DNA from 4 places in the Bradyrhizobium sp. 35 genome. Region 2 is predicted to be linked to each of the others. Evidence: riboswitches for the same ligand, from Rfam matches in the RefSeq annotation. Region 2 holds a riboswitch; each other region holds the start of a gene.

Region 1 (5,816 bases), on a different contig from region 2:
TTACCGCACGAGCGCGGCGGTTGTCGCGCTCGGCGGCGCACAGGCGGCGATTCAACTGCTGCCGCAACTTGCGCCACCCGGCCGCGCGCGCATCCTCGCCCCGACCTACAACGAATATGCCGGGGTCCTCTCGGCCGCGGGCTGGGAGGTCCAGGAGGTCGGGGACTTCGACGCATTGGCGGGCGCGGACCTCGCCATAGTCGTCAATCCCAACAATCCCGACGGTCGATGCCACCCACCAAGGGATTTGCTGACGCTGCTGCCGCGCGTCGGTCGTCTCGTCGTCGACGAGAGTTTCGCCGATGTAGCCCCGCAGCTATCGCTTGCATCCGGGGACCGGCCGGGGCTGCTGATCCTGCGCTCCTTCGGAAAGTTCTATGGCCTTGCCGGCCTGCGGCTAGGCTTCGCGCTCGGCAATTCGTCCGACATCGCCAGGGTCGCGGCGATATCGGGACCTTGGCCGGTCTCGGGAGCGGCGATCGCGATCGGCTGCCGCGCGCTGCGTGACGATGCCTGGGCCGAGGCCACGTCCGCGCGGCTCGCGCGAGACTGCGTTCGCCTCGACGGCATGGTGCAGTCGCAAGGCTGGACGCTCGTTGGCGGGACGCAGCTGTTTCGTCTCTACGAGACGCCTGACGCGCCTGCCGCGCAGGAGAAGCTGGCGCGTCGCCATATCTGGTCTCGCGTGTTCGCGCGAGAGCCGACATGGCTGCGCCTCGGGCTTCCGGGCAGCGAATCCGAATGGACCCGCCTGGCCGAGACTCTAGCGCGCTAGAGCGAGCAGGCCGTCGACATCGAGATGGGCTTCGATGTGATCGGCGAGCGCATCGAGCGCGCTCTCGACCCTTGCGTGATAGGGCTCGTCGCCGGCGGGAATGTCGAGCTTCGCCAAAAAGGCCTTGCGGAAATCATCCGACGTGAACAGGCCGTGCAGATAGCTGCCCTGCACGCGTCCGTCGCGCGAGATCGCGCCTTCCGGTTCGCCATTCAGCCTTGCGAATGGCCGCGCGCGATCCGGCCCATCAGTGCGGCCGATGTGGATTTCATAAGCCTCGATCGGCTGATTGGTGGCGGCATGCAGCGCCGCGACGCGTGTCAACGTCTTCTCCGAGCTCATCACCGTTTCCACATCCAGAAGTCCGAGACCCGGTGTGTCGCCGGCGGGGCCCTCGATCCCCTCGGGATCAGCGACGCTGCGTCCGAGCATCTGATAGCCGCCGCAGAGGCCGAGCACATGGCCGCCTCTGCGGTAATGCGCCAGGAGATCGATGTCCCAGCCCTGCGCGCGCAGAAAGGCGAGGTCGCCACGAGTGGATTTCGAGCCGGGAATGATGACGAGGCGCACGTCGCCGGGAATGGCCTCGCCCGGCCGCACCATCACGAGATCGACGCCAGGCTCGAGCTTGAGCGGATCGAGATCGTCGAAATTGGCGATTCGCGACAGCGCGAGACAGGCGATCTTGCATTGGCCCGGTTTGCGCGCATCGCTCAGGCCCAGCGCATCCTCGGCCGGCAGCTCGCCGGCGCGCGCGAACCAGAGCAGCACGCCGAGGCCGCGCCATGCGGTCTTTTCTTCGATCAGTCTGTAGCCGTCGTCGAACAATGTGGGATCGCCGCGGAACTTGTTGATGACAAATCCCTGGATCATCGCGGCATCGTCCGGGTCGATCACCGTCTTGATGCCGACGAGTTGCGCGATGACACCGCCGCGGTTGATGTCGCCAACCAGCACGACCGGCACGTCGGCCTTGCGCGCAAAACCCATATTGGCGATGTCGGCCTTGCGCAGGTTCACTTCGGCCGGACTGCCGGCACCCTCCACCAGAACGAGATCGGCGCGCGCCTTCAGCCGCTCGAAGCTCTCCAGCACGGCGCCCATCAATGACGGTTTCATCGCCGCATATTCACGCGCACGCGCGGTCGCGATGCGTTTTCCTTGCACGATCACCTGCGCGCCGACATCGGTCTCGGGCTTGAGCAGCACCGGGTTCATGTCGGTGTGCGGCTCGACGCCGGCGGCGAGCGCCTGGAGTGCCTGGGCGCGGCCGATCTCGCCGCCGTCAACGGTGACGGCTGCATTGTTCGACATGTTCTGCGGCTTGAACGGGACCACGCGCAGGCCGCGTCGCACAAAGGCGCGTGCGAGGCCGGCAACGATGAGCGACTTGCCCACGTCCGAGCCGGCTCCCTGGATCATCAATGCGCGCGCCATCGCGAGTTTCTTAGAACTCGACGCCGGCTTGCGCCTTGATGCCCGAGCGGAAGGGATGCTTGACCAGCGTCATCTCGGTGACGAGATCGGCGATCTCGATCAGCTCGTCCTTGGCGTTGCGGCCGGTGAGCACGACATGCGTCATCGGCGGCTTCTGCGTCGTGAGGAATTCGACGACCTCCGCGATGTCAAGATAGTCGTAGCGCAGCGCGATGTTGATCTCGTCGAGCACGACCATGCGGAGATTCTGGTCGAGGATCAGCTCCTTGGCCTTCTCCCAGCCGGCGCGCGCGGCGGCGATGTCGCGGGCGCGGTCCTGCGTCTCCCAGGTAAAACCCTCGCCCATGGCGTGGAATTGGCATAGGTCGCCGAAATGGCCGGTCAGCATGCGGCGCTCGCCGGTGTCCCAGGCGCCCTTGATGAACTGCACGACCGCGCAGGGGAAGCCATGGGCGACGCAGCGGACGATCATGCCGAAGGCCGAAGAGGACTTGCCCTTGCCGGCCCCGGTGTGGACGATGATCAGGCCCTTTTCGCCGCTCTTGGTCGCCATGATCTTGTCGCGGGCGACCTTCTTCTTCGCCATTTTCGAGGCGTGGCGGGCGTCGGTTTCGTCGGCCGTCTGGGTATCCGGTTCGGGCGTCATCGGACGGGGTCCTTCGGCTTGACAAGAGGCGGTCGGGGGCAAATGGTGGCCCGGCGTTGGTTCCTGTCCTACGACAGGCGAAGAGGGAATGCGATAGGGTCCGAATCGGCAAGATTTGGTTCCAAAATGCAGCCGCCCCCGCGACCGTGACCGGAGAGATGCCCGAAGCCACTGATCCCCTGGGGATCGGGAAGGCGGGGATCGAAGGGGAAACCCTGCTCCGCAAGCCGGGAGACCTGCCAACGCGGACGATTTTGGACCGGCGGACGGGGTGTTCCGCGACGGGGAAACGGGCCTTCGCAAGAACGGTTCGTGGGCCTCATCGCTTCCCGCTGTTTATTCTGGAAGAAGCGATGACCGTCACACTTCATGTCTGCATTACCTGCCGCGCCGGCGAGACACTTGGCGAAGGCGAGACGACGCCCGGCAAGCGCCTGCATGGCGCGATCCTCGAGGCCGGCGTGCCCGACGGCGTCAGCGTGGTTCCCGTCGAATGCCTGTCTGCATGCAACCAGGGTTGCTCCGTCGCGCTCAGCGCGCCCGGCCGCTGGTCCTATGTCTATGGCCGTCTGTCGGATGCGAATGCGAGCGATGTGGTCGCGGGCGCCGCGGCCTATGCGGCCGCGCCCGACGGCCTCGTGCCCTGGCGCAGCCGCCCGGAGGTATTCCGCAAGCAATCGCTTGCCCGCATTCCCCCCATTTCCCCCTTGGCCGTCGTGCCGGAGGCCGCCGAATGAATTCGCTCGCAAAAGTCCCGGTCACGGTCGTCACGGGCTTTCTCGGCTCCGGCAAGACCACGCTGATCCAGCATCTGCTTGCCAATGCCAACGGCAAGAAGCTGGCGGTGCTCGTCAACGAGTTCGGCAGCGAGGGCGTCGATGGCGAGATTCTGAAATCCTGCGCCGATGCGAATTGCCCGGAAGAGAACATCATCGAGCTCGCCAATGGCTGCATCTGCTGCACCGTCGCCGACGATTTTATTCCGACCATGGAGAAGCTGCTGTCGCGGGCCGTCAAGCCCGATCACATCCTGATCGAGACCTCGGGCCTGGCGCTGCCCAAGCCGCTGCTCAAGGCGTTCGATTGGCCGGAGATCCGTTCGCGCATCACGGTCGACGGCGTGATCGCGCTGGCCGACGCCGAAGCTGTCGCCGCCGGCCGTTTTGCGCCCGACCCTGACGCCGTCGAAGCGCAGCGCGCGGCGGACGGCAATCTCGACCATGAGACGCCACTGTCGGAAGTGTTTGAGGACCAGATCGCCTGCGCCGACATCGTGCTGCTGACCAAGGCCGATCTTGCGGGCGCGGCAGGCCTCGAAGCAGCCAAGGCGGCGATCACCGCCGAGATATCGCGCCGCGTGCCGATGCTGGCGATCACCGACGGCGCGATCGACGCGCGCCTCATCCTCGGCCTCGGTGCTGCCGCCGAGAACGATCTCGCCGCGCGTCCCTCGCATCACGACGGCGAAGAGGATCACGAGCACGACGATTTTGCGTCCGTCGTGATCGATCTTCCTGAGGTCACCGATATCGAAGCGCTGGTTGCATCCGTTCAGCGTCTGGCGCGCGAGCAGAATGTGCTGCGCGTCAAGGGTTACATCGCGGTGCAAGGCAAGCCGATGCGCCTCTTGCTGCAAGCGGTGGGCGAGCGCGTGCGCCACCAGTTCGACAAGCCCTGGGGCGCGGGCGCGAGGCAGTCAAAGCTGGTCGTGATCGGCGAGCACGGCGATATCGACGAGGCCGCGATCAAGGCGGGACTCGGTCTTTCAGGATCCGGTATCTGATGCACGTCGTCTTCCGCGAGAGCCGCGGTCTCGAGGAGACCGCGATACCAAGGGACATTGGCCAGGACCCGGCCGATCTCGTGGTGCTCTCGTATTCGGATTCCGATCTTGCCGCGTTCGCGGCCGGCTGGCGCCGTGGCCGCGACAGCCTGCCGTCGCTGCGGCTCGTCAATCTCGCAGAACTTCGTCATCCCCTCTCGGTCGACACCTATGTCGAACGCACGCTTGCGCACGCGCGCGGCATTCTCGTGCGTTTGATCGGCGGGGAATCCTATTGGCCGTATGGGCTCGCGGCCCTGCAGCAGCTGGCGAAGGAGCGCGGCATCGTGCTGGCCGTGCTGCCGGCCGACGGCCGCGACGATACGCGGCTGGACGCGTATTCGACCCTGCCGGTCTCGACGTTGCGGCGGCTCAAGGTGCTCTGCGACACCGGCGGCCCCGTCGCATCGCAAGCCGCGATCGCGCAGCTTGCGCTGGCTTCGGGCCTCTATGCGGGACCTGTTATCGGCGACATGACCGTGCCCGAGATGGGCTTTTACGATCCCGCGCGCGGCGTCATTGCAGCGCCGGCGTCGGGTGAGGGCAGGCCGCGCGCGCTCGTGACCTTCTATCGCTCCTATCTCACCGCTGCCGACACCGGCCCGGTCGATGCCCTGATCGCCGCATTGCGCGAGAAGGGATTCGACGTGTTTGGTGTGTTCGTCACCTCGCTGAAAGCCGCGGGGGTCGCGGATTGGTTGCGGGTGCATCTTGCGCAAAATCCTCCGGCCGCGATCGTCAATGCGACGGCGTTCTCGGCGATGGGCGACGACGGCACGACGCCGTTCGATGCCGCATCCTGCCCCGTGTTCCAGGTCGCGCTCTCCACGGCCCGCCGCGAGGACTGGGCGAGCTCGCTCCGCGGCCTGTCGCCCGGCGACCTCGCGATGCATGTGGTGCTGCCCGAGGTCGACGGCCGCCTGTTCGCGGGCGTGGTGAGCTTCAAGTCTGCGGCGATGCGCGATCCCGATTTGCAATTTTCGCATCTGGCACACAAGCCCGACGAGGAGCGCGTGAAGGCCGTGGCCGCGCGCGTTGCGGCCTGGCGGCGTCTTGCGAAGACGCCGGCCGCTGACAAGCGGATGGCACTCGTGCTCTCCAACTATCCGGGCCGTCCGCATCAGATCGCGCACGCG
Region 2 (4,448 bases):
GCATCGCACCAGCTTTCGTCGGCAGGGAGGACTTACCGCCGATCGATCTTCGGCGAGGGCATTCGCCGTCAAACAAGGAGAAACGGATATCACTCCGCGCGAAATCTGGAGCCGTTTGCCTTCCGCTCCTGTCGGAAACTTCACGACTTTTCCACCACTCGCCCGCTGTCCGGTTGGGACGGCAGTGCCTTGACCGAGATGGGATCCTGCGCCGGTTTGGCTGCCGTGCCCTGAAACACAAGCGGCAGTTTGCCGTCGCACAGCAGCATTTGGCACGTCCCCAAAAACCAACAACGCTCGATTACCTCTCCCGAAGAGCGTGCCAGGGCCTGAATTTCGTATGACGTTCCGTAAGGACCGTAAAATAGATTGTTGTGATGAGACGCATCCACGCGATGGATAAATGAAAAAGTAGGGCTGTGCTTCGCGTCGAGCGTTAATGACGTCGCAATAGGACCTGATCGGACCTCGCCGGCATGCTGTCGGCCGTCGGGTCGAGAATCGAGCTTGTCGCCGGCTGTATGCGACCGCCTCCGCCGACGCCCGCCCGCATTCCGCGGCGCTGGGAACTTTGAAAGCTCCCAAGGACATCGTAAGCCCCCAAAGCGCGTGCATCTTGTTCACAAACGCGTTGGCGAAACGCTCCGGCCCATCATGGCTCGGCCCGCAACTCGCGTGCGGCGGCCACCATATTGACGAGCGCGGGACGCACCTCCTCCCACCTTCGCGTTTTCAGTCCGCAGTCGGGATTGATCCAGAGCTGCCGATCGGAAACTCGCTGCCGCGCCAACACAATCAGCTGCTTGATTTCCGCCGCTGCGGGAATGCGCGGTGAATGAATGTCATAGACGCCGGGCCCGATCTCATTTGGATATTTGTAGCTCTTGAAGGCCTCGAGCAATTCCATCTTAGAACGCGACGTCTCGATTGAAATGACGTCGGCATCCATTGCTGCGATCGCATCGATGATTTCATTGAACTCGGAATAACACATGTGAGTATGGATCTGAGTTCCGTCGGCGACCACGGAGGAGCAAAGGCGGAAGCTGTCCACCGCCCAATCGAGATAGTTCTTCCACTGCGATTTGCGTAGCGGCAATCCCTCCCGCAACGCAGCCTCGTCGATCTGGATCATTGTCGCTCCAGCCGCCTCAAGGTCGATGACCTCATCTCGGATCGCGAGAGCGATCTGTCGGCATGTCTCGCGCCGCGAGATGTCGTCACGCACAAACGACCAGTTCAGGATCGTCACCGGTCCGGTCAGCATAGCCTTGACGGGTTTTTTGGTCAGAGACTGCGCATAGCGCCACCATTCGAGGGTCATGGGCTTCGGCCGGGAGACATCTCCGAACAGGATAGGCGGACGAACGTAGCGCGAGCCATAAGACTGAACCCAGCCATGCTTGGTGAAAGCGAAGCCCAACAGCTGCTCGGCAAAGTATTGAACCATGTCATTGCGCTCGAACTCACCGTGTACGAGCACGTCCAGGCCGATATCTTCCTGCCACTTCACGGTACGGGCTGTCTCCGCTTTCAGAAGCTGCTCGTACTGCGTGTCATTCAACGTTCCCCGCGCATGAGCCGCGCGCGCATTCCGGACATCGGCCGTTTGCGGGAAGGATCCGATGGTTGTCGTTGGAAACATCGGCAATGCGAACGCGACGCGCTGGACGTCGGCACGCTGGGTGAACGCACTGCGACGGCGAAGCATGCTATGGTCGATCGCGGCGATTCGTCCGGCGACATTCGCATTGTGGATCTCGGGCGATGTTTCGCGGGTGATGGCTGCCTCCTCCGAAAGCGCAAGTTCATCGGCCACCTCGGCAGCATGGCCGGCCAGCGCTTTGCTCAATATCGAAAGTTCCTTGATCTTCTGAACTGAGAACGCCAGCCATGTCTTCAGATTGGGATCGAGATCGGTCTCTAGCTCAATGTCGATCGGAACATGAAGCAGCGAGCAGGAAGGAGCAATCTGAACACGGTGCCTGCCCAATTTTTGGACCATAGGAGCAAGTTGGTCGAGCAGCGCCGGAAGATTGGAGCGCCACACGTTCCGACCATCAACGACGCCTAGTGAGACCACGAGATCTCTACGGGTTGTGGCGACAATTGCGTCCAACTGGTCAGGTGCCCGAACCAGATCCACATGAAGCCCGGCAACGGGCAAGGCCAAGGTTGTTTCAAGATTGTCGCCGATAGCCCCGAAATATGTGGCCAGCATTATTTTAAGGGCCGGCACAACCTTTGCGAAATGAGCGTAGGCCCGGCGGACAGCTGCCAGCGATGCTTCGTCGACGTCCATCACCAGGCATGGCTCGTCCAGCTGAACCCATTCAGCACCGCGCGAGGATAGTTCGCGGAGAACATCGACATAGACTGGGAGGAGCCGATCGAGCAGCGACAGCGGATTGAATGCGGGATTTGCGCTTTTGCCAAGCTTCAGGAAAGTGACTGGGCCAACTAGGACGGGGCGCGTTTGGTAGCCGAGGCTTTTTGCCTCCTCATATTCCTCGATCGGCTTTCGAGAGGAATACTTAAAGATCTGATCCCGGTGAAATTCCGGCACCATGTAGTGGTAGTTGGTATCGAACCACTTCGTCATTTCCTGTGCGGCTACGCCAGGCCCGTGCTGAGCGTGACCACTGTCCTGAGCGCCACGCGCCATGGTGAAGTAGGTCTTGAGCGACACAGGACCTTCGGTCCAGCCATAGACGTCGGGAATGGCGCCGACCATTAGGCTGGTATCGAGCACATGGTCGTAGAACGAGAAGTCATTCGAAGGAATGACGGTCGCACCGCGGGATTTCTGCCGTGCCCAATTAGCGGCACGAAGTCCACTCCCCGCCTCGAGGAGCTCGGCTTCGCTGGAGTTTCCCGCCCAGTAGCTCTCGAGCGCGACTTTGAGTTCGCGTCGTGGGCCGATGCGTGACGTCCCCAGTGTGGCAACGGGAAGCGAAAGAAAAGACATAGCTCAGACCCCATGATTGGGGCAAAGGCCATGGCGGACGCATGCAGCGAATATCGCGTGAGCGACAGCTGCTTGGCGCACACCGGGACACCCCGCCCGTGGACGATATATTGTCGAGGCAGGTCTCCTGGCTCGCGGGTCGTCGCTGCTGTCCGGCCTTCCCGAAGCCGCATGGCTTCAGTGACTTCGTTGGACAGCGGCTCGCCGCTTACAGTTGCGGGGGCAGCGCCGGCATTGCACCGGCTTCCCTCTTAGCTCCGGATCAAACGAATCCGAAGACCACGACGGCTGGCATTAGGCGCACGAGGATCGATCCGTCAACCTACTAAGTGTCGCCGCGATATTGCCCAAGCGATTGCGAGCTGTACCAGCTAGGGCACAACGGTCTTACTCCCGGCCTGGTAAAAACGCCTAGATCTGTGGAGCCTCCGCTTGTGAATGCGTCCGTCAACACCCGCTTGGCGTATTCGGATGAGCCAACGCGAGCAGAACGAACGCGGTGGGCGCTTCGACATCTGCGTGATCGCGACAAATCCGGTCTTTTCCGTCAGCAGCTTCTCGAACTCGCCCGCGAGGACGTTTGCGATCATCCTCGGCCGGCATCCGCTTGATCACAGCGCCATGAGGCTCCTTAGGAATTGTCAAGGCCGGATTGCTCCAGGATCAAACGGATGATCAGGCCGGACTGCCTGTGTTCGGCGGACCCCGCGACGAGCCGTGAGCTCGATCGCTCCGTGGCGTTGGTCAAGATGATCTCCTTCGGTGTGCCAAGCACTTACGTGCTGAGCGACTTTGGCCGCGCCTTCGTTGTTTCCGTCGCCGCTGGCGAGTAGTGCAGCCTGGACGTGGCCTGCGCGGCATCGCAGGAACAGTTCCGGACGTCAGGATGCACGCTAACTTGCGAAACTGGAGTAAGCGGCGAGAGCGCGGGCGGCGGGGATCCTGTTACGACCCTAGCTCCATGCACTCGTGCATGGTGACCGTGGGCAAGCGGATGCCGAGCTTCTCGTACGTCTTCAGGATCTCCGGACCGATCTCGTCGCGCGTGGAGACCGTCTCTTCGGTTTCGAAGTGACGTAGCTTTAGATATCCTGCAAGCTGATCTTGGGATATTCGACGCCCGTCCACCTCGCCTCGGCTCGTCAGCCAACGACGATAAGCCGCAACGCGACGACCTGGAGCATCGAGGCGGCCTTGTCATTATTCGAGACAAATTTGACGGTCTCCTCTGACAGAGCCCTTCGAGCGTTTCTCGGAGTCGATCAGCGCCTTAAGCTCATAACGATGTTGATCGACCTCGATGCGCCGCACGCGGACGGCGGCCTCCACAAGCTCGACATCTAGGGTCTGTACCTAATTAGCGAGTTCTGATTCCCTGGTGCCAAGTTGATTCGGCACGGGGGACTTCGATGCGCAAAGGACTGTTCTGGCTCAACGACAAGCAGTGGGCTCAGATAGAGCCGCATCTGCCAACAAACCA
Region 3 (5,816 bases), on a different contig from region 2:
GCATCACGTCGTTCGCGGCGCGGACGCTCGCCACCACGGGACTTGTGTTTATCTTCTTCGAGATCCTGCCGCACTTCCCGGTCGGCGTCTCCGAAGTGCACTTCATCCTCGGCTCGACCTTGTTCCTGCTGTTTGGCGCGGCGCCTGCGGCCTTCGGCCTCGCGTTTGGCCTGCTGTTCCAGGGCATCTTCTTCGAGCCGCCCGACTTGCCGCAATATGGCATGAACGTCACCACGCTATTGGTGCCGCTGTTCGGAATCCAGGCGATCGCCACGCGGATCATTTCGAGCAACACGGCCTATGTCGATCTGAAGTACCGCCAGGCGCTGGCGCTTTCGACGACCTATCAGGCGGGCGTCATCGCCTGGGTGGCGTTCTGGGCGATTTATGGCTCCGGCTTCGGCGCGACCAACCTCGCCAACATCGCGACCTTCGCGGCGTCCTATGCGCTGGTCATCGTGATTGAGCCGCTCGCCGATCTCGGCGTGCTTGCGCTGGCAAAGTCGCTGCGCGGCGTCACCGCGCCCGGCCTCGTCACGCCGCGTTTGCACAGCGCGGCCTAGAGACAAGCGAACGGGCGGCCATGATGGCCGCCCTTCGCAGCCACCATGCTCACGCTCTCTCTGATAGGCATCGGTTGCGGCGATCCCGAGCAGCTCACGCGTGCCGCGATTACTGCCATCAACGCGGCCGATCTCGTCCTGATCCCCCGCAAGGGGACGGCCAAGTCCGACCTCGCCGATCTCAGGCGGACGATCTGCGCCGATCTGCTCACCAGCGACACGACCCGCATTGCCGAGTTCGATCTGCCCGTGCGGGACGCCGCTGAAGCGGACTATCGCAAGGGCGTGGACGATTGGCATGATGCCGTGGCCGCCGTCTGGTCGCAGACGATCGGGGATCATCTCGAAGGAGAGGGCAAGGTCGCGCTGCTGATCTGGGGCGATCCCTCGCTTTATGATTCCTCGCTGCGCATTGCGCGGCGGCTCAATCCCTCGCCAAAGATCGAGGTCGTGCCCGGCATCACCTCGATCCAGGCGCTGTGTGCGGCGCATGCGTTGCCGCTCAACGACATCGGCGAGCCCTTTCTAGTTTCGACCGGACGCCGCTTGCGCGATGGCGGTTGGCCGGCAGGTGTCGATACCGTGGTGGTGATGCTCGACGGCGGCACGGCGTTCCAGTCGCTTGATCCGGCGGGCCTGCACATCTGGTGGGGGGCCTATCTCGGCATGCCCGATCAGATCGTGATGTCCGGCGCGCTGGCCGAGATCGGCCCGCGCATCGTCGCCGTGCGGCAAGAGGCGCGCGAACGGCACGGCTGGATCATGGACAGTTACATCCTCAAGCGCAGGCTGTGAGGCAAGCGAGGCAGCATGCTCCCCGAATGGGTCACCCAACAATGCCCCGATATCTCCGCAGTCCATCGCGGGGCGGCGGTGGCGCGGCAGGCGCAACTGACGAAACCGACCGGCGCGCTCGGCCGGCTCGAGCAGCTCGCGATCGAGCTTGCGGGCCTGCAAGCAACCGAGCAGCCGCGCGCGGCGCGGGTGCCGATCATCATCTTCGCCGGCGATCACGGCATCGTCGCGCAGGGCGTCTCGGCCTATCCGCAGGAAGTGACGATCGCGATGCTGGCGAACTTCGCCTCCGGCGGTGCCGCAATCTCGGTGCTGGCGCGTGAGCTGGGCTCCAGCCTGGAGGTCGTCGACGCCGGCACGCTGGCGCAGGAGGAGATGGCTGGAATCGTGACCGACAAGCCGCGCAGCGGTACGCGCGATTTCAGCGTCGAAGCTGCGCTCACCCCCACGGAGCTGGCATTTGCGTTCGAAGCCGGCCGACGTGCGGTGACGCGCGCACAGGCCGGGCAGCCCGATCTTCTGATCTTCGGCGAGATGGGCATCGGCAACACCACGACATCGGCGGCGATCGCGGCCGGCTTGCTCGGCGTGAGCGCCGCGGAGATCGCGGGCAGCGGTACCGGCATCGACGCGGCCGGCCGTGCGCACAAGGCGCGGGTGATCGACGCTGCAATCGCACGCCATGACATTGCGGGCGCTGCGCCCGAAAAGATCCTGTGCGCCGTCGGCGGTCTCGAGATCGCCGCCATCTGCGGTGCCGTTATCGCGGCTGCACAGCACCGCATCCCCGTGTTGATCGACGGCTTCATCGTGTCGGTCGCGGCGCTGGCGGCGGTGCGGCTCAACCCTTCGTGCCAGCTGTTCCTGCTGGCCTCGCACCAGTCGGCGGAGCAGGGGCATCGGCTGGTGCTCCGCGCGCTGAACGTGCAGCCGCTGATCAGCCTGGATCTCAGGCTCGGCGAAGGATCGGGCGCGGCCATCGCGCTGCCGCTTGTGCGGTCGGCCTGCGCGCTCCACAACGGCATGGCGACCTTTGCGCAGGCCAATGTGCCTGATCGTCCGGCCTGATCAAATCGTCCGCTGATTGACGGAGACGACGCGCCAGCCGGTCGCGAGCCGGTCAATCCTGGTCAGCGACAGCGGATCGATCACGAAGCGCAGGGCCGCTTGTGGCGTCAGGTCGAGCGCGATGCACAGCGCCGCCCGGATCGTGCCGGAATGCACGACGAGCGTTGCGGCCCCGGTGCCGATCTTCGACAAACCCAGGCGGACCCGCGCGACCTGTTCCTCAAAGCTTTCGCCGCCGGACGGCCGTCCGCGCGCCGGATCGCTCCAGAACCGTGCATAGGCCTCGCCACCGGTCGCGGCGAGTTCGTCATGCCGACGGCCGGTCCAGTCGCCAAAGTCTTGCTCGCTGAATTCGTCCAGCTGCAGCGGCTCGAGCCCCAGCGCGCGGGCCGTTTCGACGGTGCGCCGCGACGGGCTCGCATAGCTCGCGGCGTCCCGTGGCAGGCGCTGCCGCAGTGCCTCCAGCTGCGCCCGAGCGCCGAGATCGGCCGGTGCGTCGGCCGCATGGATCGTCCCCGCGACGCCATCGACGGGCGCGTGCCGTATCAGCCAGAGGAAGGTCTCGCCTCCCATGCTTATCTCCAAGGAAACTGGTCGTTGTGGCAATAACGCCGCAACTGGCACATTGACTCTGTCTGGATCGTAATCCTAGATGCTCGCGACGGTTTCCCCGAGAGGGGATGAAAAGGGAATGCGGTGCGGGGAGTTTGTCCCCAATGCCGTGGCTGCCCCCGCAACTGTAAGCGGCGAATCTTGCGTCACGAGCCACTGGGTATCTCGGTCCCGGGAAGGCGATGCAAGGTACTGACCCGCGAGCCAGGAGACCTGCCGTCAGCCGTGGTCACACGCGAAGATGTCGGTCGGGGAGTACAGACATTCGGCTTCATCGGAAGGCTGCAAGCCGGACGATGGGACCCTGGTTCGCGGTGACGTGCCACTGACGTCACTCCGAGGTCCAAGACCGTGTATTCCCTTCGTATCGTACGACCACGCCGTTTCCTACTGGCATCCGCCGCTCTCACATCTTTCGTCGCCATCGACATGCCAGCGGCCTTGGCGCAGCAGGCCCGCGAGCCACTGCCGCCCGTCGAGGTGTCGGCGCCACAATCCCGCAGGCAGTCCAGCCCGGCCGGACGGGACGCGCAGAGCTCACGCCGCGCAGCAGCGCGCCGGCCGGGGACTGCATCCGCAGTGCCCAAGCCCGTCGTGCCGACCACGGCGGCACAGACGCCGCTCAACACCAATGCCGTCGCCGAAAGCGCTTCGCGCCTCGGCCTGACCGTGCGAGAAACACCCGCGACCGTGGAGGTGATCTCGGCCGCAACCATGCGCGAGCAGGGCTACCGCACAGTCTCCGACGTCGCGCACGGAGCGGTGGGCGTCACAGCCGGCGACAATCCGGCCGAGCCTTCGGCTTTCTCCATGCGCGGCTTCACCAACAGCCAGATCAACACGCTCTACAACGGCATCAAGATCGGTCCGCAGAACATGACCTCGCGGATCATGGACACGGCCAATCTGGAGGCTGTCGAATTCCTGAAGGGTCCGGCATCACTGATGTCAGGCGAGGGCGCCGCCGGCGGCGCGATCAACTTCGTCACCAAGCAGCCGCACACCGGTCCGATCCGGAACGAGGCGGATTTCTCCTGGGACTCGCTGAACTCGTTCCGGGCGCATTACGGCTCGGGCGGCAGCACCAATGTGCAGGGGCTGGACTACCGCTTCGACGTCAGCCGTTCCTCGCTCAACGGCTTTGCCGACGACACCAACACCAAGACGCTCAATGTCTCCGGCCAGCTCAACTACCGCATCTCCGACAGCCTCAAGGTCTGGGGCGCGATCGAGTATCGGGAAGATCGCTCGAAAGCCTATTGGGGTGCGCCGCTGGTGCCGATTGCCTTCAGCGGCTCGCATGCGACGACGGGGATCGTTTCCGGCAATTACGTCTCGAACTACAACAAAACCGATCTCGGTGCCGTCACGATCGACGACCGCACCTTCAATACTAACTACAACGTCCTCGACAACAGGAACGTAGCGAAGGAGGTGTGGCTGCGCGGCGGTTTCGAGCTGAATCTGGCGCCCGACCTGACGCTGAAAAGTCAAGCCTATGCTTACGGAGCTGAGCGCACATGGTTCAACAATGAGATCGAGGCGTTCAATTCCGGGACCAACATGGTCGATCGTGAGCGCTTCTATGTCGCGCACAGCCAACGCTTGGTCGGCAACGTCACCGATTTGATCTGGGATGCGAATATCGCCGGCTTTGACAACCGTTTGGTCACGACGCTTTCCTCAAGCTACCTTGATTTCGTGAGGCCGGGCGCCGCAAATTTCCCCGGCGATTCCGTTCCGCTGGTCGATCCGCCTCGCGGCTATTACGGCCTGCTCACCATTCAGCAGCAGACCGCGCGCATCGACAATGAGGCGCTGTCGTTCGAGGACCGGTTGAAGTTGACACGGACCTTTGCGCTGGTCGGCGGCCTGCGCGTCGAGCATATCGGGCTCGACCGCAATTCGACCGACAAGTTCGGTCTGGAGAAGGCGAACTTCCCGTTCTCGCAATCCTGGGTCCCGACCACGGGCCGTATCGGCTACACCTGGGAAGCCGTACCGGGCCTGACCTTTTTCAGCCAATACGCCACCGGCGCAGACATCTCGGCCAACAACATCTTCCTGCTCAATCCGACCGATCCGCTGAACCTGACCACCGCGCGCACCTACGAGACCGGCGTCAAGCACCTGTTCTGGGACAACCGGGCGGAGTGGTCGTTCTCGGCCTACGACATCCTGCGCAAGAACGTCTATGCCGCGGCCGGCGGCATGCAGCTCAACCTTGCCGGACGGCAGGAATCGAAGGGCGTCGAGCTTGCCGCGTCCGTGCGTCCGATCGGTCCCCTGCGTCTCTGGGGCAACATCGCCTATGTCGATGCGCGCTACGCCGACTTTAATTTTGTCGGCGGCTCGTTCTCCGGCAACACGCCGCCGAACGTGCCGCGCGTCGTGGCGAATGCCGGAGCGTCGTATCGGTTCTTCACGCCGTGGCCCGTGGAAGTCGGCGTCACCGGCCGTCACGTCGGCGACCGCTACAACACCGATGCGAATGTCGTGACGATGAAGGCCTACACTGTCGCGGACGTCTATGCCTTCGTCGACATCCCGAAGACGGTGTTCAACGCGGTCGACCAGGCTCGCCTGACTTTCCGGGTGCGCAACATCGCCGACAAGCGCTATGCGATCTGGGGCGATCCGTTCTATCCCGACCAGATCCTCTTGGGTGCACCGCGCACCTATGAACTCTCGGCCGCATTCAAATGGTAGGATGCTGATCGATGATGCGCGCGATCGTCCTGCTGCATCGATGGCTCGGGATCGCGTTCTGCCTGCTGT
Region 4 (5,816 bases), on a different contig from region 2:
TATGTCTTCTTCTCCGACAGCGGCTCCACCAGTGTCGAAGTCGCCTTGAAGATGGCACTCGGGTATTGGCATAATATCGGTCAGCAGCGAAGACGCATTGTCGTAATGCAACACTCCTACCACGGCGATACGGTTGGGGCGATGTCCGTTGGTGCCAGAGGCGTGTTCAACGCGGCGTACGGGCCGCTGCTGTTCGATGTTACCTCGATCCCGTTCCCAGCGAGCGGTCGTGAGCAGGCGACACTCGCTGCGCTCGAGTCCGCGTGTCGAAACGAAATGCCAGCCGCCTTTATTGTGGAGCCTCTGATATTTGGGGCAGGCGGGATGCTGATGTACCCAGCCTGGGTGCTAACAGCGATGAAGCGGATCTGCGAGGCGTCGGACGTCCTGTTCATTGCCGACGAGGTCATGACGGGCTGGGGCCGCACCGGATCGCTATTTGCTTGCGAACAGGCCAATGTCACGCCCGATATCGCTTGCTATTCGAAAGGTCTCACGGGAGGGGCGCTCCCACTCGCGGTTACGCTCTGCCGTGCGGACATTTTCGACGCGCATTATTCGAAAGATCGCATGCGTACGTTCTATCATTCGAGTTCATATACGGCGAATCCGGTAGCCTGTGCCGCTGCAAAAGCGAACCTGGATCTTTGGTGGTATCAGGACTCCCGCGAGCGCGCCGCTTCGCTCGCCGCCATGCAAGAGCGGGCAATTGAGCCATTCCGCGCCGATGCGCGCTTTGAAAACGTTCGTCGTTCCGGAACCATCACAGCGCTTGATTTGAAAACGAGCGATGGCGGCTATTTGGCGGACATCGGTCCGAAGCTTCAGGCTTTCTTTAACGACCGAAATCTGCTGCTGCGCCCGCTCGGCAATACCATCTACGTGATGCCGCCCTATTGCGTCACCGCGGCAGATCTCGACGAAATCTACGCTGGCATCAGCGATGCTGCCGATGCGCTGGTTTGAAGGCGCGCTTCTCGAGTTCGGACTCGCGCTCCACCTCCGTAGCAATTCTCGTCACAGAAAGAAGGCCGAAAGACGTTCTGTACAAAGCACGCTTGCGTTAATGAAGTCCGTGACTTCCCGGGAATTGACCAATGAAGCTTGGGAGTGACGGACCATGTCGGTGGCGCAAGCCGGCTTGATGGCTCGCAGTTCCTGACGTCAGTCCGCATCAGATTTTCGATCTTGCTGCCGTCGCGCTCGCTCCCAGGATGGTAACGAGGCAGGACCCGTGCTGACCGCAGGTCGCCAATAGTAGAGGCGTTGAAATCCACCGAAGAAGCCGGAGATCCAACAGGATTTGAGCGCGATAACGGGACGTGTTGCATTGATGGATTGTCCGAAGTGCTCCAATATGAAGCTGAAACGACGCAAGTGTGAAGCCGAGACAACGCTCTCATGTGACCGAGACTAGTTGCAGACAATGTCTGGGGAGCAAAGGCGCAAGATCTGGTAAAGTCAGCGTGCCCCAGCCAGAACATGGGGCAACGCCGCCGGGAGATATGATGTTGGACCGTGACGGTGACTTGATCTTTCAACTTCTGCTTTACCTTAGTCTAGTGCTTATTGTTGGGTCTCTGATGGGCTTAAGCGCGATGGGGATTGCAGCATGGTCGAGCGAATGACCGTCAGCAAGTATCAGTTCGCGTGCGAGCTGCGGCAGTTGATCGAGAAGCACATCGGCCCGTCGAGCACGTTCGAAGACTACGTCCTCATAATCGGGGAGCTGGAAGGGGCGAAGAACAGGCTGGAGCTGGAGTCCGAGAAGTTCTCGGACGAGGAGGTTGACGCCTGCGAATTATAGCGAGCGCGCACAGATCTGGTAGGCGGAGGATAGTCCCGCAGGATATGTCGATTGAGCAATTTGCGCCAGCAGCTCATCCTTCGGCATGAGATGCTGAGCATTCTAAGCCCGGTCGACTGGCCGCGAGCAATTATGATCGGGGTGAAGTGGCGGCGCTGCGCCGGCGGCGCCTCAGAATGACTTATCACTCGACTGAATGCCGGGTGCACTCGTTCCTCAGATTAATTCAGTGTTCGCACCGGCTGCCCTTGTAGGCGCACTTCCGGCGCTTGGAGATCAAGTCCTCGATTTCTATCCGGCAGGCCGCCCAGAACAGATCTGGCGCGATCTCGCCTTGCTCAAAAGGCGTCACGAAGATGCCTTCGGACCGACCGCGCGGAGAAGCGCCGCGTGAACTGCTCGTCGTCTTCCATACCATTTGCGGTGCCGTATAGGACAAAGTCAGCGTCGCCTCTGACTTAAGATCCAAACACGACTTCAGCTGACGATTTGAGGGCCTTCTTGAACTTGTCGATTATATCCGAACGCTCCCGCCCAGGTGACCAGGCCGCGATTTCCATCACCAAAGCGCTCTTCTGGAGGACGGGCAGAGGCTTCACCTCACCCCGGCGAGAGCGCAGTCACGATCCTCTTTCCCTGGCGATCGTAATCAACCTCGGCGCTATGATGACGCGTTGAAGGGATCGGATTCTTGGGGCCTCCCAAGTTCGGATGTGATCCCTGGTTCCCACCCAAAGTGAACGTGACTCAGGGGACGAACTCTTCGTGGTCGAGCTGCATCGGATGGATTCGAACCACCCTTGATCGACGGTTCACGGCCCGATCGATAGGAACGCGCGGGCAATTCATTTTGGTGAGCATCTTAGCGCGACTCTTTCCAGAATACCTTATGGGCGTCTCGGCGGGTCATACGCGGATTTCCGTCCATACAACGACCGAGATTGGGACATTCGGACTCAAGCCCTGTGGCGCGGCTGGGCTTTCTCTGAGAATCGCTCCGTCCGTCGTCGGGTCGCTTGGATCGGCTTTGGGATGCAGCGGCGGTGTGCGTAGCCGCCGAGGACGACAACACGCGGCCCGATCTGTCCGCAATGAATGCACCGCCTCAACTTGTGGCCCCAGGGATCTCTCGGTGGCATTGGCGCGGATCCTAGGGGGTTTCGCGCGGACGCCGGCGAACGGTCTCGCCGCCGTGCGGAAGCCTGATTGTCTGCATGGTCGGTCCCTCGATATTTTCCAATTGCTCAAGGTTGCTCTCGCCGGCGCGCCGCGCCTTGAGGTCGCGCGCGTGCTCGGCCGATGTCCGCGAGCCGCCGCGCCTGGCCCGCGCCTCGGCGCTCCTCAACGATGCCTTGCGGGATCGCTTGCTGGGCCGGGGTTGGCATGGTTGCGCCTCCTTGGTTTTCAGTCGGCGTCGCGGCTGGGGCGCCCTCCGTGATGATCGCAGAGCTCGAGGAATTGACCGCGAGCAACTCCCGCAGGCACTCCATGCGGGCGATCTGGAAAGGATAGGCAGGCTTGATCATCGAGGCAGGTCTCTCTGATTGAATGAGAGGACGCCGACAATGAAGATGATGAGGAGCGTGCACGCGAAAAGTTTTATCAGCGGTCTGGACTGGTCGTTGACCGCATAACCCAAGTCCGCGCCATAGATGCGTGCCATCTGGCGATGGGCGCTGCTGACAAAGGCCCGCTTGATGGAGCGTGCGGCAATGCATCAAGCGAGCAGTGCGAGGACGCGGGCTAAATAGTCATCCCTGCGGGGGCAGCTGCGGCCTGAGGGAAAATCCCCGCACCGCATTCCCTTTTGATCCCCGTGGCGGGAACAATCGATATCACCCTAGAAGCTGGCGAGGCATGGAGTCAATCTCCGGTCTGAAGCAGGCAAACCTGAAGTTGTTTGCCAAATAGGTCCACCGGGCCGAATAGTAATCGGCGCGAGTGGAGTAGCGGGTACCATGTCCGAGTAGCGCAGAAGGCGAGTTCGTGCTGCTCGCGAAAGCTAGTCGAACGTTGGTGCGCTGTTTGGTGACAAAATTGCACCCGCGGTTTTTGCCGCGACAAAGCCGCCGAACAGACCATCAAGTGGAGAGACGACCACGTCAGACTGCTCTCCCGCCCATAACAGATGCCGTTGAATTGCGTCGAAGACTACGGCCAAACGCAGGATTTCAGCATGGGGCGCGGCACTTTGCATTAATCAACATTGAAATATGATTACTGTCAGTAGAGAGGAAACACACATGCGATCGCAGCGCATATCTTCACGCCCAGCAACACCTCGGCGACCTCGGAATGTCGCTTCTCCTTGTGGGTTCGGCTCCAGCAGCAGAGCTCATGCTGAAAGTCAAATGGCGGGATTTTTTGTAGGAACCGCTCCAGTCCGAAGCCGAGACGACACACTCAGTTGAATGCGAGATTTGGTCGCTCGTTACGTACCCTGTTTGTCGGAGCAAAAGCCCCCAACTTCGCCATCGCCGCCGGAAACGAACGTTGCACAGTGGCGCACTGTTCTCGGCCAAGATGGCTTCCTGGAAGCGGCCTTGTCTCCAGGGGCCTGCCTCAAGCTGTAAGTAGCTATTCGAGCAGGAGAAATGTGAGAGAGCCTATGACACGCTATTTCTTCAATGTCGGCGGCAGCCGCCCATTTCAGGACACCCTCGGGGAAGAGTTGCTCGACGACAATGCGGCTTGGCAAGCTGCTCTTGATATAGCGCGCCATATTGCAGCAAGCCTAACGCCCGGCGACGACTATCGGCTTGAAGTAATGAATGCAGGTCGGCTGATCCATTCTATAGAGACAACCAAAGTATCTTACACTCCTGCTTTGGTTGATCTATCACACTAAGTGACGCTGACTCGGATGATCTCAGCTGCAGAGCTGGCCCACAACAGGGTTATGTCAGAAGTTCTCTTATGTTTCTGACAATGGAGTGTGATCCATGCCCCCTGAGCACGCCGGATTTTGGAAATCACCAAAGAACTGCCGAAGGCGCACCCATTGGTGCCAAGGCCCTGTTGCACCTTGGCAAGCGTGCTGCTGTCGATCAGGCCCTTTGGCGTCTTGCCCACCGTCGAGCATCGCCCCATCGACTAGCGGGAACGATCGCGCTCGGATTGGCCTGCGAGGCTGGATGGACGTGCCACGCCTCAGCTGTCCGTTCTCTTTTGCCCATTTTCGCGATCAAACAGTACCGCGAGGATTTGATCGTTCTCGAATGCCCGCAGCGCTACAAACACACATCCACAATAATCGGTGCCCAATCCGAAGCGGAAGTCCCAGAAGGAAACAACGCCGCTCACCGGGTATATTGGCAAGCGGCGTTGTGTATCAAACCGGGCCTGAAATATCCCCAGCACTTACCGGTTAGCAAGCGGGGATACCAGCACTCGAGACCCGAAGCGCGGGCGAAGCGTGGAAGACGAGAGGCCGCGACCCGAATTTGACGGCATCGCAGGTCCCATAACTCCCCGCGTGGCGGGGCGGATGATATTCGGCAACCGACAAGCCTGTTGGCTCGGAAGCGCCATCACACGCTTACGTAATACGCCTCGCCTCGGTCTCTGCGTGTCACGACGACGCAAGTCGTGCCCCGCAGGGGAGGCTGAGTCGTTGCCAGGTCCTGCGCTAGTCGCTCTGCCGCACGAAACGCTTGCAGCTCGCTTTCGAATGCAAAGCCGCCAGGATCGTCGATATTCTGCTTGCCCACAAGATTAAAGTAGAAACGAGCCATTGTTCGCTCACTCGATTGTACCTAGGGACAATGAATATTAGCGGGCCGCGAGGCAGAAAATCCGCAATGAATGGCCTCATATCGCCGGAACTCGACGCACCACGCTGCTCGTCCGGAGGTCGCTCTTGCTCAATTCGGCAATGGGCCGCTCCGCAGTTCACGGCTTTCAAAAGTTTCGAAGATACCTCAGTGCGGTGCTTGGGGGCGCCTCATGGCATGCGATCAGGCTAGAACGATGCTGCGCGACACGATTCTGCCGGCGACGGACCCCTGCA

The links. Region 2 has a riboswitch for cobalamin ahead of metE (5-methyltetrahydropteroyltriglutamate--homocysteine S-methyltransferase). Riboswitches for the same ligand answer to the same signal wherever they lie in the genome.
Region 1: another riboswitch for cobalamin. It lies ahead of IVB36_RS33115 (DUF1636 domain-containing protein); the one in region 2 lies ahead of metE (5-methyltetrahydropteroyltriglutamate--homocysteine S-methyltransferase).
Region 3: another riboswitch for cobalamin. It lies ahead of IVB36_RS33030 (TonB-dependent receptor); the one in region 2 lies ahead of metE (5-methyltetrahydropteroyltriglutamate--homocysteine S-methyltransferase).
Region 4: another riboswitch for cobalamin. It lies ahead of IVB36_RS32070 (hypothetical protein); the one in region 2 lies ahead of metE (5-methyltetrahydropteroyltriglutamate--homocysteine S-methyltransferase).

Annotation. Positions count from the first base shown of each region.
Region 1 covers NZ_JADPJC010000157.1:165,144-170,959, reverse strand. The annotation lists gene cobD (threonine-phosphate decarboxylase CobD) at 1-775, shown strand, start outside; gene IVB36_RS33125 (cobyric acid synthase) at 764-2,212, opposite strand; gene cobO (cob(I)yrinic acid a,c-diamide adenosyltransferase) at 2,223-2,858, opposite strand; cobalamin riboswitch at 2,899-3,117, shown strand; gene IVB36_RS33115 (DUF1636 domain-containing protein) at 3,212-3,595, shown strand; gene cobW (cobalamin biosynthesis protein CobW) at 3,592-4,641, shown strand; gene cobN (cobaltochelatase subunit CobN) at 4,641-5,816, shown strand, end outside.
Region 2 covers NZ_JADPJC010000059.1:5,419-9,866, forward strand. The annotation lists gene IVB36_RS40125 (hypothetical protein) at 141-269, opposite strand; gene metE (5-methyltetrahydropteroyltriglutamate--homocysteine S-methyltransferase) at 653-2,968, opposite strand; cobalamin riboswitch at 3,068-3,267, opposite strand; gene IVB36_RS13765 (hypothetical protein) at 3,640-3,801, shown strand; partial or broken gene IVB36_RS13770 (transposase) at 4,378-4,448, shown strand, end outside.
Region 3 covers NZ_JADPJC010000157.1:148,500-154,315, reverse strand. The annotation lists gene IVB36_RS33050 (energy-coupling factor ABC transporter permease) at 1-563, shown strand, start outside; gene cobF (precorrin-6A synthase (deacetylating)) at 609-1,358, shown strand; gene cobT (nicotinate-nucleotide--dimethylbenzimidazole phosphoribosyltransferase) at 1,374-2,426, shown strand; gene IVB36_RS33035 (histidine phosphatase family protein) at 2,427-2,999, opposite strand; cobalamin riboswitch at 3,072-3,274, shown strand; gene IVB36_RS33030 (TonB-dependent receptor) at 3,390-5,747, shown strand; gene IVB36_RS33025 (PepSY domain-containing protein) at 5,759-5,816, shown strand, end outside.
Region 4 covers NZ_JADPJC010000152.1:16,095-21,910, reverse strand. The annotation lists gene IVB36_RS32090 (adenosylmethionine--8-amino-7-oxononanoate transaminase) at 1-966, shown strand, start outside; gene IVB36_RS32085 (hypothetical protein) at 1,613-1,807, shown strand; gene IVB36_RS32080 (hypothetical protein) at 2,034-2,225, opposite strand; partial or broken gene IVB36_RS32075 (ArsR family transcriptional regulator) at 2,188-2,340, opposite strand; gene IVB36_RS32070 (hypothetical protein) at 3,052-3,333, opposite strand; cobalamin riboswitch at 3,527-3,653, opposite strand; gene IVB36_RS32065 (hypothetical protein) at 4,416-4,655, shown strand.